DNA from 2 places in the Rhizobium azibense genome. Region 1 is predicted to be linked to the other one. Evidence: riboswitches for the same ligand, from Rfam matches in the RefSeq annotation. Region 1 holds a riboswitch; the other holds the start of a gene.
What was found. Region 1 has a riboswitch for S-adenosylmethionine ahead of EV130_RS10805 (O-succinylhomoserine sulfhydrylase). Riboswitches for the same ligand answer to the same signal wherever they lie in the genome.
Positions count from the first base shown of each region.

Region 2: another riboswitch for S-adenosylmethionine. It lies ahead of metA (homoserine O-acetyltransferase MetA); the one in region 1 lies ahead of EV130_RS10805 (O-succinylhomoserine sulfhydrylase).

Region 1 is NZ_SMBJ01000004.1:86,648-92,565, reverse strand. It holds gene argF (ornithine carbamoyltransferase) at 1-641, shown strand, start outside; gene EV130_RS10815 (Hsp33 family molecular chaperone) at 735-1,730, shown strand; gene apaG (Co2+/Mg2+ efflux protein ApaG) at 1,731-2,123, opposite strand; gene EV130_RS10805 (O-succinylhomoserine sulfhydrylase) at 2,345-3,529, opposite strand; SAM riboswitch at 3,576-3,654, opposite strand; gene EV130_RS10800 (2'-deoxycytidine 5'-triphosphate deaminase) at 3,728-4,822, shown strand; tRNA gene EV130_RS10795 (tRNA-Gly) at 4,867-4,940, shown strand; gene EV130_RS10790 (methyl-accepting chemotaxis protein) at 5,498-5,918, opposite strand, start outside.
Region 2 is NZ_SMBJ01000007.1:231,104-237,021, reverse strand. It holds gene EV130_RS19165 (GntR family transcriptional regulator) at 1-700, opposite strand, end outside; gene EV130_RS19160 (aldose epimerase family protein) at 814-1,839, opposite strand; gene metA (homoserine O-acetyltransferase MetA) at 1,961-2,884, opposite strand; SAM riboswitch at 2,948-3,025, opposite strand; gene EV130_RS19150 (ABC transporter ATP-binding protein/permease) at 3,180-5,015, shown strand; gene EV130_RS19145 (ABC-F family ATP-binding cassette domain-containing protein) at 5,111-5,918, opposite strand, start outside.

The DNA.
Region 1 (5,918 bases):
AGGTGCTCTCGCGTTACGTTGACGCGATCATGATCCGCACCACGGAGCATCACCGCATGCTGGAACTTGCCGAACGCGCGACGGTGCCGGTCATCAACGCGCTGACGGACGACACGCATCCCTGCCAGATCATGGCCGATATCATGACCTTCGAGGAGCATCGCGGTCCCGTCAAAGGCAAGACGTTTGCCTGGACCGGCGATGGCAACAACGTGCTGCATTCGCTGGTCGAAGGTGCTGCCCGTTTCGGCTATCGCATGAACATGGCCGTGCCTCTTGGTTCCGAGCCGAAGGATCACTATCTGAACTGGGCCCGCAACGAGGGCGCCCAAATCATGCTTGGCCATGATGCCGACCGTGCGGTCGAGGGTGCCGATTGCGTGGTAACCGATACCTGGGTCTCCATGAATCAGGAACATCGGGCCCGCGGTCACAACGTTTTCCAGCCCTATCAAGTCAACGCGGCTTTGATGGCAAAGGCCGGCAAGGACGCATTGTTCATGCATTGCCTGCCCGCCCATCGTGGCGAGGAAGTGACGGATGAAGTGATCGACGGCCGGCAATCCGTGGTTTTTGACGAGGCGGAAAACCGTCTTCACGCTCAAAAATCGATTCTTGCATGGTGCCTGGGAGTGATCTGAACCATACTGGGCGCCACCTTTGGCCTGATGGCCTCGTGGCCGCGCGAGTGGAGAGACTTCTGGTCTGCCGCTCGGACTACTAGGAGTAAGACCATGGCAGAAACCGCAAGTGCTCTCGGCGAATTCGATTTCGCCGGTGATGATCACGTTGTCCCGTTCCAGGTAGAGGGCCTCGATGTGCGCGGCCGCGCTGTCCAGCTCGGTCCCATGCTGGATGCAATCCTCGAGCGTCATCACTATCCGGCACCCGTTGCCCGGCTGCTGGCCGAAGTTATCGTGCTGACGGTGCTTCTTGGAACGTCGCTCAAGTTCGAAGGCAAGTTCACGGTGCAGACCAAGGGCGATGGCCCTGTCGACCTCCTCGTCGCGGATTTCGCGACGCCGGAGAACGTGCGTGCCTATGCGCGCTTCGATCAGGCCCTGCTCGACAAGGCAGTCGCCGCCGACCAAACCGAGCCGGAACAGCTTCTTGGCAAGGGCGTGCTGGCTTTCACCATCGACCAGGGCAAGTTCAGCCAGCCCTACCAGGGCATCGTCGCACTCGACGGCACCTCGCTCGAGGATATTGCCGGCACATATTTCCGTCAGTCGGAGCAAATCCCGACGCGCGTGCGCCTGGCTGCCGCCGAATTGTTTGACCGCGACGAGGCGGGGAAGGCGCGCCACCGCTGGCGCGCCGGCGGACTCGTTGCGCAGTTTTTGCCGGAAGCGCCGGAGCGCATGCGCCAGCCTGACCTCCACGGCGGCGACGGTGATAACGCTGCGCTGGCACACAAGGAAGACGACGCCTGGACCGAAGCGCGAACGTTGGTCGACACCATCGATGCGGACGAACTGACGGATCCGCAGGTCGGCATCGAACGCCTGCTCTTCCGTCTCTTCCACGAGCGTGGCGTGCGTGTTTTCAGTACCCGGGCAGTATTCGACCGCTGCAGCTGCTCGCGTGAGAAGATCAAAAATGTGCTGAAGGGCTTTTCGGACGACGAGATCGACGCCAGCCAGGAGAATGGCGAGATTGCCGTTACCTGCGAATTCTGTTCCACGACCTACCGGTTTGAGGTCGTGGAAGTCGCATCGGCTGCTGAATGATCAATTCAGCACCCTGAGCAGCCCGGGAGAGTCCAGCGAGAAGGCGGGTATTTCGACATCGAAAAGCTCGCCGTCCTCCGTTTCCATCTGGTAGTGCCCGAACATGAGGCCAGAAGGCGTATCGAGCGGACATCCGGAGGAGTATTCGTAGGTGTCGCCAGGTTCCAGCCGGGGCTGCTCGCCGACGACGCCAGGACCGGTCACCTCGTCCACCAGGCCGTTCTGATCGGTGATGTTCCAGTAGCGATTGATGAGCCGCACCGTCAGGTCCGAATTATTGCTGATCACGATCCGATAGCCCCAGACATAGCGATCATCATCCGGATCGGATTGCTCCTCCAGATAAAATGGCTCGACGACAACTTCGATATCTCGTGTGAGGGCGCGGTACATGCCTTACACCATAGCCAGGATATGTTACCCGTATCTTATACAGCGCTCGATCCGTCAAGAAACGGCACACGCATCATCCTTCAAACCGCGATGATTGCACGTCGTTTCGAGCATTAATCCTAATTTTCGAAGTTAATTCCCGTATTAATGCGGAACTCCTGCGACATTTCTTAGGTGGAGCATGTGGCCGGACCGGCAAGGTCCGGCCGTCGCTATTGCAGTCAGGACTTAACGTTTGAAAGAGCCTGAGCGAAATCATCGATCAGGTCCTCGACATCTTCGATGCCGAGCGAAAGGCGAACGGTGCCGGGGGAAATGCCGAGTTCGGCGCGGGCGTCATCGCTCAGGTTCTTGTGCGTCGTGGTGGCCGGATGCGTGATCAGGCTCTTTGAATCGCCGAGATTGTTCGAGATTTTGATGATATCGAGCGCATTCTGCAGCGCGAAGGCTGCTTCCTTCCCGCCCTTCAGCTCGAAGGCGACGAGCGTCGATCCGCCGGACATCTGCCTGGCGATGATATCGGCTTGCGGATGATCCTTGCGGCCCGGATAGATCACCTTGGCCACCTGCTTCTGTTCGGCAAGGAAGTCCGCGATCCTGGCGGCACTAGCCGTTTGCTGCTTGACGCGAAGCGGTAGGGTTTCGATGCCTTTCAGAAGCGTCCAGGCATTGAACGGCGACATGGCCGGACCGGTATGGCGGAAATAGTCGTGCAGGTTTTCGTCGATCCATTCCTTGTCTGAAAGGACGACGCCGCCGAGGCAGCGGCCCTGGCCGTCGATATGCTTGGTCGCGGAATAGACGACGATATGGGCGCCAAGTTCCAGGGGCTTCTGGAAGAGCGGCGTTGCGAAGACGTTGTCGACGACTACCTTGGCGCCGATCTGGTCGGCGAGCCTGGCGACGCCTGCGATGTCGACTACTTCCAGCGTCGGATTCGTCGGGCTTTCAAGGAAGAAGACCTTTGTGGCCGGGCGGATTGCTTTCTCCCAGTTTTCGAGATAGCGGCCGTCGATGAGCGTACATTCGATGCCGTATTTGGGTGCAAGCGTTTCGACCACCCACCGGCAGGAGCCGAAGAGCGCGCGGGCGGCAACGATATGGTCGCCAGCCTTCAACTGGCAGAGAATCGCCGCGGTGACGGCAGCCATGCCGGAAGCGGTGGCGCGGGCGTCTTCGGCGCCTTCAAGAGCGCACATGCGCTTTTCGAACATATCGTTGGTAGGGCTTCCGTATCGGGCATAGATAAAGCCGTCTGTCTCACCCTTGAAGCGCGCTTCCGCAGCTTCAGAAGTCTCATAGACGAAACCTTGCGTCAGGAAGATCGCTTCCGAAGTCTCGCCATATTGCGAGCGCAACGTCCCTTCGTGAACGAGTTGGGTTGCCGGGCGCCAAGTCTTGCTCATGCCATCACCACCTTCAAACAACAAAAAAACCGGCCGCAAATGCAGACCGGTTTCATACCCGGTCTTTTTAGCCACTTCTTTAACGTGGCTGCAAGCCGACCGGCCAAATCACCACGGGATAAAGCTGCAATACTGCTGTTAGCTTCTTGCGTCAATTCCTTGAGTTTGGTTTTGTCTGGGGCAAATTATGGATGGAGCATGATGGCTCGCGAAACTGGAATCTTGGCCGATCGCGCAATTGCGGCGCTGTTTGAATTGGGCCGCCTCACGAGTGAGCGGGAACTGGACCGCGATCAGATTCAGCCGGCAAGCCTGGACCTGCGCCTGGGCGCCAGGGCGTTCCGCGTCCGGGCAAGTTTCATGCCGGGCCCCTCGCATCTCGTTGCCGACAAGCTCGACCGGCTGAGCCTGCACGTCATCGACCTTTCCGAAGGTGCCGTGCTCGAAACGGGCTGCGTCTATATTGTGCCCCTCATGGAGCGGCTCGATCTTCCCGCTGAAATGTCCGCCTCGGCCAACCCCAAGAGCTCGACCGGCCGCCTCGACATCTTCACCCGTGTCATTACCGACTACGCGCAGGAATTTGACAAGATTCCTGCCGGTTATTCTGGCCCGCTCTACCTGGAAATCAGCCCGCGCACGTTCCCGGTCGTCGTGCGCCGCGGCTCGCGCCTCTCGCAGATCCGCTTCCGCGTCGGGCATTCAATTCTGGGCGAGCCGGAACTGCAGGCGCTGCATGATGCAGAAACGCTGGTTGCAAGCTCCAAGCCGAACGTTTCCGGCGGCGGCATTGCGCTGTCGATCGATCTGGCGGGCGACAAGGATGGCCTGATCGGCTACCGCGGCAAGCATCACACGGCCGTCGTCGATGTCGATAAGAAGGCTGAGCACGATATCTTCGATTTCTGGGAGCCGCTTTACAGCCGCGGCCGCAACGAACTGATCCTCGATCCGGATGAGTTCTATATCCTCGTTTCGCGTGAAGCCGTACATGTTCCGCCGCACTACGCAGCCGAGATGACACCCTTTGATCCGCTCGTCGGCGAGTTCCGCGTGCATTACGCCGGCTTCTTCGATCCAGGTTTCGGCCACGCGCCTGCCGGCGGCATGGGCAGTCGCGCCGTTCTCGAAGTCCGCAGCCATGAAGTGCCCTTCATTCTGGAAGACGGCCAGATCGTCGGCCGCCTGGTTTACGAGCACATGCTGGAGAAGCCCGAAAGCCTCTATGGCTCCGGTCTTGGATCGAACTACCAGGCCCAGGGACTGAAACTGTCGAAGCACTTCCGCATCTGAGAGCCTTGACACCGCCATCCTTCTGTTGGAAGGCTTCTGTCATCGCGGGTGTAGCTCAATGGTAGAGCAGCAGCTTCCCAAGCTGAATACGAGGGTTCGATTCCCTTCACCCGCTCCAGCTGTCTTTTTGTCCAGCCCGGATACATCGGCAACAGATCGAATGACACCTGCCGCTTCCCCGCAGCGCCATGTAATCATGTGTCTCGAAGACCGGCATAGGGCGTAGAAGCGCATGCCAGCTTCGCAAAACGCTTTCCGGTTCTTAGGGCAGAACAAGTCGCGCAGAAAGCGGGCCACGAATGAGCGAATAAGAGCGGCACGGGCCAGCAGATGGAAGGCTGCCGGAAAGATCTCTGGAATTCGCATCGGTTGCCGTGTCGGTTCGCCCTCTTTCTGGGATAACGCTGCCTGTCGACACGCTGGACCATAGAGATGCCGTGAAAGCGGCTGCAGCGAACGAAGACTGGAGTTGGATGGGTTGAGCTTGACACCAATACCCCGCCGCCTTTCCCAGCCTTCTATAAAGGGGAAGCGCGCTGCAGGCACGCTCCTGGTTTGCGTTCACGATCCCGTTTCGATCGGACGGGTTCAACGCCCTGTATCGGCGGCGTCACGCGCTTTGCGCCGCGCTCGGACGGAGGAGTGCCCGTGCCGGAGCCGTGCTGGTGGTGCCACTCAAAATTCTGTCCAGTCGGCCTCCTTGTTTTGCGAAGCGCTGTTCATGCCGAATGCGCCGGCAAGCTTGCTGCCAAGCGCGCGGGCAGGCGAAGCGGCGGGCCGCGTGCTCACTGTCGCCACGCGGATTGGGGGTTTTGAAACCGGCGCCGGGCGGGTCGCCACAGGCCGTGCTGGTGCTTGCGGCGTCGAACGTGCCGCTGCGATGAAGCTGTCCGTTCCGCCCAGCTTGAACTGGCCGAGCAGTTCGTTCAGTGCGGCGGCCTCCGTTGCCAGGCTGTGGCTTGCTGCCGTGCTCTCTTCGACCATGGCGGCATTCTGCTGCGTGCCCTGGTCCATGGTGTTCACGGCCGTATTGATTTCCTGCAGGCCTGTCGATTGTTCACGGGAAGCCTCCGCGATCGCATGGACGTGCTGGTTG
Region 2 (5,918 bases), on a different contig from region 1:
CAACGACGCGCTGGTCTTCCAGGCGCGAAATCCGTTCGATCAGGAGCGCCGGCGCGCCGGTCTTTACGTTCAGCATCGAGGCTGATGAAGGATCGAGCGTCACGGCGGTCAGCCGCTGCAGCGCACGCACCGGCTTGTGGCCGTTTGCGGCCAGCGCATCGTAAAGCGATCCCTCACCACCGGCATTGCCGCCGAGGAACTTGACCGGCACAACCGCCCGCTCGATCGCCAGCGGCAAACCATCCGCCAGGCGCAGACGATCCAGCCGCAGAACGGCCTCATCCTGCCCAAGTCCGAGAAGGAAGGATTCTTCCGGCGAGGGCGAATTGATCGTGCGGGACAATATCCTTGCCGCCGGCAAACGGCCACGTGAGCGCATGTCGGCAGAGAAAGACGAAAGACGCCAGAGCGGTTGCTCCATGCGCTCCACCTTACTGGAAACGAAGGTACCGCTGCCGTGACGCGATTCCAATGCGCCGGAGCTCATCAGATGACGATAGGCGGTTCGCACCGTCACGCGGCCGAGTTTCAGGGCTTCGGCAAGATCGCGCTCTCCGGGAAGGGCTGCACCCGGTTTGAGAAGACCTTCCTGAATGAGACCTGTCAACGCCAGTGCCAGCCGCTTGTAAAGCGGTCCCGTCATCGTTTCGTCGCGTAGACTGCGGGCATCGAGCTCCGCTATCAGACTGGTTCTATCCATGGATCAACCATAGAACCTATTTAGAACCACTTATCAAGTCGAATCTCGAACCTCGAAAAAGATGAACCCTCGTGACGGCGCGATGGTTTATCAGGATCGAATGGCCGCGAAGATCAGCTTTTCGTGAAGATGTAGTCCGTTTCCTGCCGCAACACCTCGCCTGGGCGCAGCACCGCGTTCGGAAAGCCCTCGTGATTGACCGCATCCGGCCAGACCTGCGTTTCGAGGCAGAAACCGGCGAACGGCCCGTATTTCCGACCGCCGATGCCTGCTACCGCTACGTCGAGCTTGAATCCCGCATAGAATTGCACGCCCGGTTCGGTGGTTCTAACCTCAAGCGAGACACCGGAATTGACGCTGCGCGCCAGTGCGACGGAGCGCTTGGCCGTGCGTTCCGTCGAAAGGCAGAAATTGTGATCGTAAAGCACCTGCTCGCCGCGTTCATCGAATCGCTTCATCGGGGCCATTTCGCGGAAGTCGAAAACCGTACCTTCGACGTTTCGGACCTCGCCGGTCGGGATTTGCTTCTCGTCAGTCGGTAGATAATGATCGGCAGCGATCATGATGTCGTGGCCGAGCGCATCTTCGCGGCCGTCGAGATTGAAATAGGCGTGCTGGCAGACATTGGCGAGCGTCGGCCGGTCGGTGGTCGTCTCGTAGACCACAGAAAACTCGCCATTGCCATGCACACGGTAGGTTGCCTGGACCGTGCAGTTGCCTGGATAGCCTGCGCGACCGTCCGGATCGACGATCTTCAAGACGACATAATCAACATCGTGTTCGACAATCGTCCAGTTGCGCTTGGCGATATTGTCGCTGCCGCCATGCAGATGCGAAACGCCCTTTTCATTGAGCTCGAGCTGATGGGCCCTGCCGTCGAGGGTAAACTTGCCGCCGCCGATGCGGTTGGCACAGCGGCCGGGCGTTGCACCAAAATAGGAGGAATGTGACGGATAGCTGGCAAAGTCGTCGAAGCCGAGCATGAGAGGCGCATCATGGCCGTCGAGCCGGAGATCCTGGATGACTGCCCCCCAAGACATGATCCTGGCTGTAAGGCCGCCGCCCCTGATTTCGACACGATGGACGGTTTCGCCATCCTTCGTCGTTCCGAAAACTTCCCGTTCAAGCTTTTCCGACATAGTTCGCAATCCCAAATCTGTATTGGTTTCAGGTCCGCGAACCTGCCTCCATTTGCCGAGGACCGCAACCATCAACACTAAAAGAAAACACCGCCGCAACAAGGTCAGCGGCGGGTGCAGTTCACTTTCTTGTACCGATCTCGTCGAGATTATAGGGCGTCGTCTGGTAGATTTCATTGATCCAATTGCCGAAGAGCAGATGCGCATGGCTGCGCCAGCGGTTCTGCGGCGCAAGCGACGGATCGTTATGCGGGAAATAGTTATGCGGCATCTTGATCGGCACGCCGGCATTCACGTCACGGAAATATTCGTCGGAAAGCGATGTTGAATCGTATTCAACATGATTGAACATGTAGAGCCGCTTGCCTTTTTCCTCATGCACGAGGCACACGCCCATCTCATCGGATTCCATGAGGACTTCGAGGGTTTCGGATCTGTCGATATCGGCGCGCCGGACCTCGGTCCAGCGCGATACGGGCACTTCGAAATTGTCGGAAAAGCCATTGAGGTAGACGGATGAAGGCTTGAGGTTCTTGTGCCGATAGACACCGAAGGCCTTTTCCTTCAGCTCGTATTTCGGAACCTTATGGAAATGGTAGATTGCCGCCATTGCGCCCCAGCAGACATTCATGCTCGAGTGAACGTTCGTCTCGGTCCAATCGAAGATCTTCTTCATCTCCGTCCAGTAGGTCACGTCCTCGTAAGGCAGGGTTTCGATCGGCGCGCCAGTGATGATGAAGCCGTCGAACTTGCGATGCCTTACCTCCTCCCAGGTCTGGTAGAAGGCGAGCAGGTGGTCTTCGGATGTGTTCTTGGCCCGATGGTTTCCAATGCGGACCAGCGAGAGCTCCACCTGAAGCGGCGAAGCGCCCACAAGGCGCGCCATCTGCAACTCCGTCTTGACCTTGTTCGGCATGAGATTGAGAAGCCCGATCTGCAAAGGGCGGATATCCTGACGGATCGCCGCCGTTTCGGTCATCACCCGCACGCCCTCATGAACGAGGGTCTCGAAAGCGGGCAGAGTATCGGGGATCTTGATGGGCATTGCGGTCACTCAGTCACAACAAAAGGTACCGGCAAATAAAAAACCGGCGGCGAGAGAATCGCTACCGGTCCGCACGCGGCCCTTTAGCGACTTATTTAACGTGGCTGCAAGCCGGCCGGCCAAATCACCACGGAAAACATTAAATAGCGCCGGAGCCCACGCGAATCAATCGCAATTCTGAAGGGCCGCGTTGAACCAAGGTAACTCACGCGTTAATGACTGGTAAAATCTGTTGATGGACAGGGCGGGTCACCATGTTAAGCAAGGATCATCATTGTCCGCATGGAAGGGCATAATGGCAGACGACGTCGAAGGCAGGCCGAGCATTCAAGGGCAGGATAGAGTAGGTTTCGAACTCAGCCTCGGATACCGCCTGAAACTGATGTTCGCGGCATTCTGGGATTCCAAAGTCCGCGGAAGGATTCTGCTTCTCGCCTCGATTCTGCTCGCCGTAATTCTGGCGACGGCCTATGGCCAGGTCATCTTGAACCGCTGGAACGCGCCGTTCTACGATTCCCTGCAGCGCCGCGACGTTGGCGAATTCTTCCATCAGCTCCAGGTCTTCGCGCTGATTGCCGGTTCGCTATTGCTCATGAACGTCGGCCAGGCGTGGCTCAACCAGATGACCGCGCTTTATATGCGCGAAGGGCTGACCCGTGACCTCGTGGATCATTGGCTGAAGCGCAAGCGTGCGCTGCGTCTCGCCTCAACCGGCCTGATCGGCGTAAACCCGGATCAGCGGCTGCATGAAGACGCCCGCAATCTTGCAGAAAGCACGACCGGCCTGACGCTCGGCCTCATCCAGTCGACGATCCTGCTCGTCAGTTTCATCGGCGTTCTCTGGGAGCTTTCGAGCGGTTTCGTCTTCCATTTTCGCACCTACGCCTTTGCCATTCCGGGCTATATGGTCTGGGCCGCGATCTTCTATGCGGCATCCGCCTCGATCCTCAGCCAGATCGTCGGCCGAAAGCTGGTGATATTGAATGCCGACCGCTTCTCCAAGGAAGCGGAGCTTCGCTTTTCGCTCATGCATGCCAACGAGAACATGCCGGCGATTACCGTGGCCCGCGGCGAGGAAAACGAACGTCGGCGGATCAATGAGGATATCACTTCGGTACTTGCCATCCTGAAGCGCCTGACCATGGCCAACACCAACCTCACCTGGGTTTCTGCCGGCTACGGCTGGCTGGTCATCGTCGTCCCGATCATCGTCGCGGCTCCCGCCTATTTTTCGGGGAGCCTGACCTTCGGCGAGTTGATGATGTCCGTCGGCGCCTTCAACCAGGTCAATACCGCCCTGCGCTGGTATGTTGCTAATTTCGCCGCGATCGCCGAGTGGCGCGCGACGCTGATGCGCGTGACGGATTTCCGCCATGCCTTGCACGGCATGGACGAGCCCATCAATCCGAAGAATGCGATCGCCTACGAGGATAACGCGGATACGCTAACCCTGAAGAATCTCATGATCGCCGCCAAGCTCGGCGAAGAGATCGATCTGTGCGGCGGCTTTGCCGTCCGCGAGACGGATGTCACGATCAGGGCCGGCGAGAAGGTCATGATCAACGGCGATCACAATGTGAACCGCAAGCTGCTGTTCCAGGCGCTTGCCGGCCTCTGGCCCTGCGGCAGCGGCAAGATAGGGTTGCCGCCCACCGACGGGATGCTTTTCGTTCCAGAGGTGGCCTATGTGCCCGGTGGCACGTTGCGCGAAGCGCTGTCCTTTCCCGAACCGGTGGACACCTACAAGAGCGAGGACGTCGAAGCAGCGCTCAAGAAAGCCGGCCTTGGCCACCTCATTGCGCGTCTCGATAGACGGGCCCGCTGGGACAAGATACTTGACTCCGATGAGCAGAAGGCGATCGGCTTTGCCCGCCTGCTGCTGGCGCGGCCGCGCTGGATCATCTTCGACGAAGTGCTGGAGGGCCTTGAGCCGGAATGGCAATCCACCCTGATGGCACTGCTGACGACGCTGTCCGATTCCACCATGATTTATATCGGACGGTCTGAGGCCTACCTCGAAACCTTCAATCCACGTACATTGCATTTGCATCCACTGGCGGCCAAGATCGACCAGCCGGCCCTTCCGGCAGCGGGAACTGGCACGGCACACGCACCTGCGCCGGTCGTTTGAGCATTCGCAGTGCCACGCGTCGAAGCAAGGACAGACAGGGCCTGCGCGACGTCTGAAACGATGAGCGAGACAGAATCGCATCAACCCTCGAGCCGCTAGCCCTCCAGCTCCTCGCGCAGCATTTCAAGCTCCAGCCATTCTTCTTCCATCTTCGTCAGGCTGTCGCGCAACTTTTCCATTTCCGCCGCAAGCCGGTTGAAGGTGGCAGTATCTTTGCTGAAGAGATCGGGGTCGGCCATCTTTGCTTCGCGCCTGGCGATTTCAGCTTCTGCCTTGGCCATTTCCTTGGGCAGGGTCTCGAGCGCGAATTTCTGCTTGTAGGAGAGCTTGCCTTTGCCCCTGGAGACATCTGCCACGCCCGCAGCAGTCCCGGTTTTCGGCTTCTCCGTGGCCTTGTCGGCTTGCTTGCGCTCCTCCATTGCGCCCTTGCGCTGGGCAAGCATGTCGGAATAGCCCCCGGCATATTCGATCCAGCGTCCATCAGGCGCGTCGGGGACGGCGGGTGCGATGGTCGAGGTCACCGTGCGGTCGAGGAAGTCGCGGTCGTGGCTCACGAGGATGACCGTGCCCGGGAAGCCGGCGACGATTTCCTGCAGCAGGTCCAGCGTCTCGAGATCGAGGTCGTTGGTCGGTTCATCGAGGATCAGAAGATTGGTCGGGCGCGCGAGGATACGCGCCAGCATCAGCCGCGCGCGCTCACCGCCTGACAGGTTCTTGATCGGCGTGCGCGCCTGCTCCGGCTGGAACAGGAACTCCTTCATATAGCCGGTGACGTGCCGTTGCTCCCCGTTCACAAGCAGGTTCTCGCCGCGCCCGTCGGTCAGGTAGTGCGCGAGCGTATCCTCCAGATCGAGATCTTCGCGCTTTTGGTCGAGCGTTGCGATCTCGAGATTGGTCCCGAGC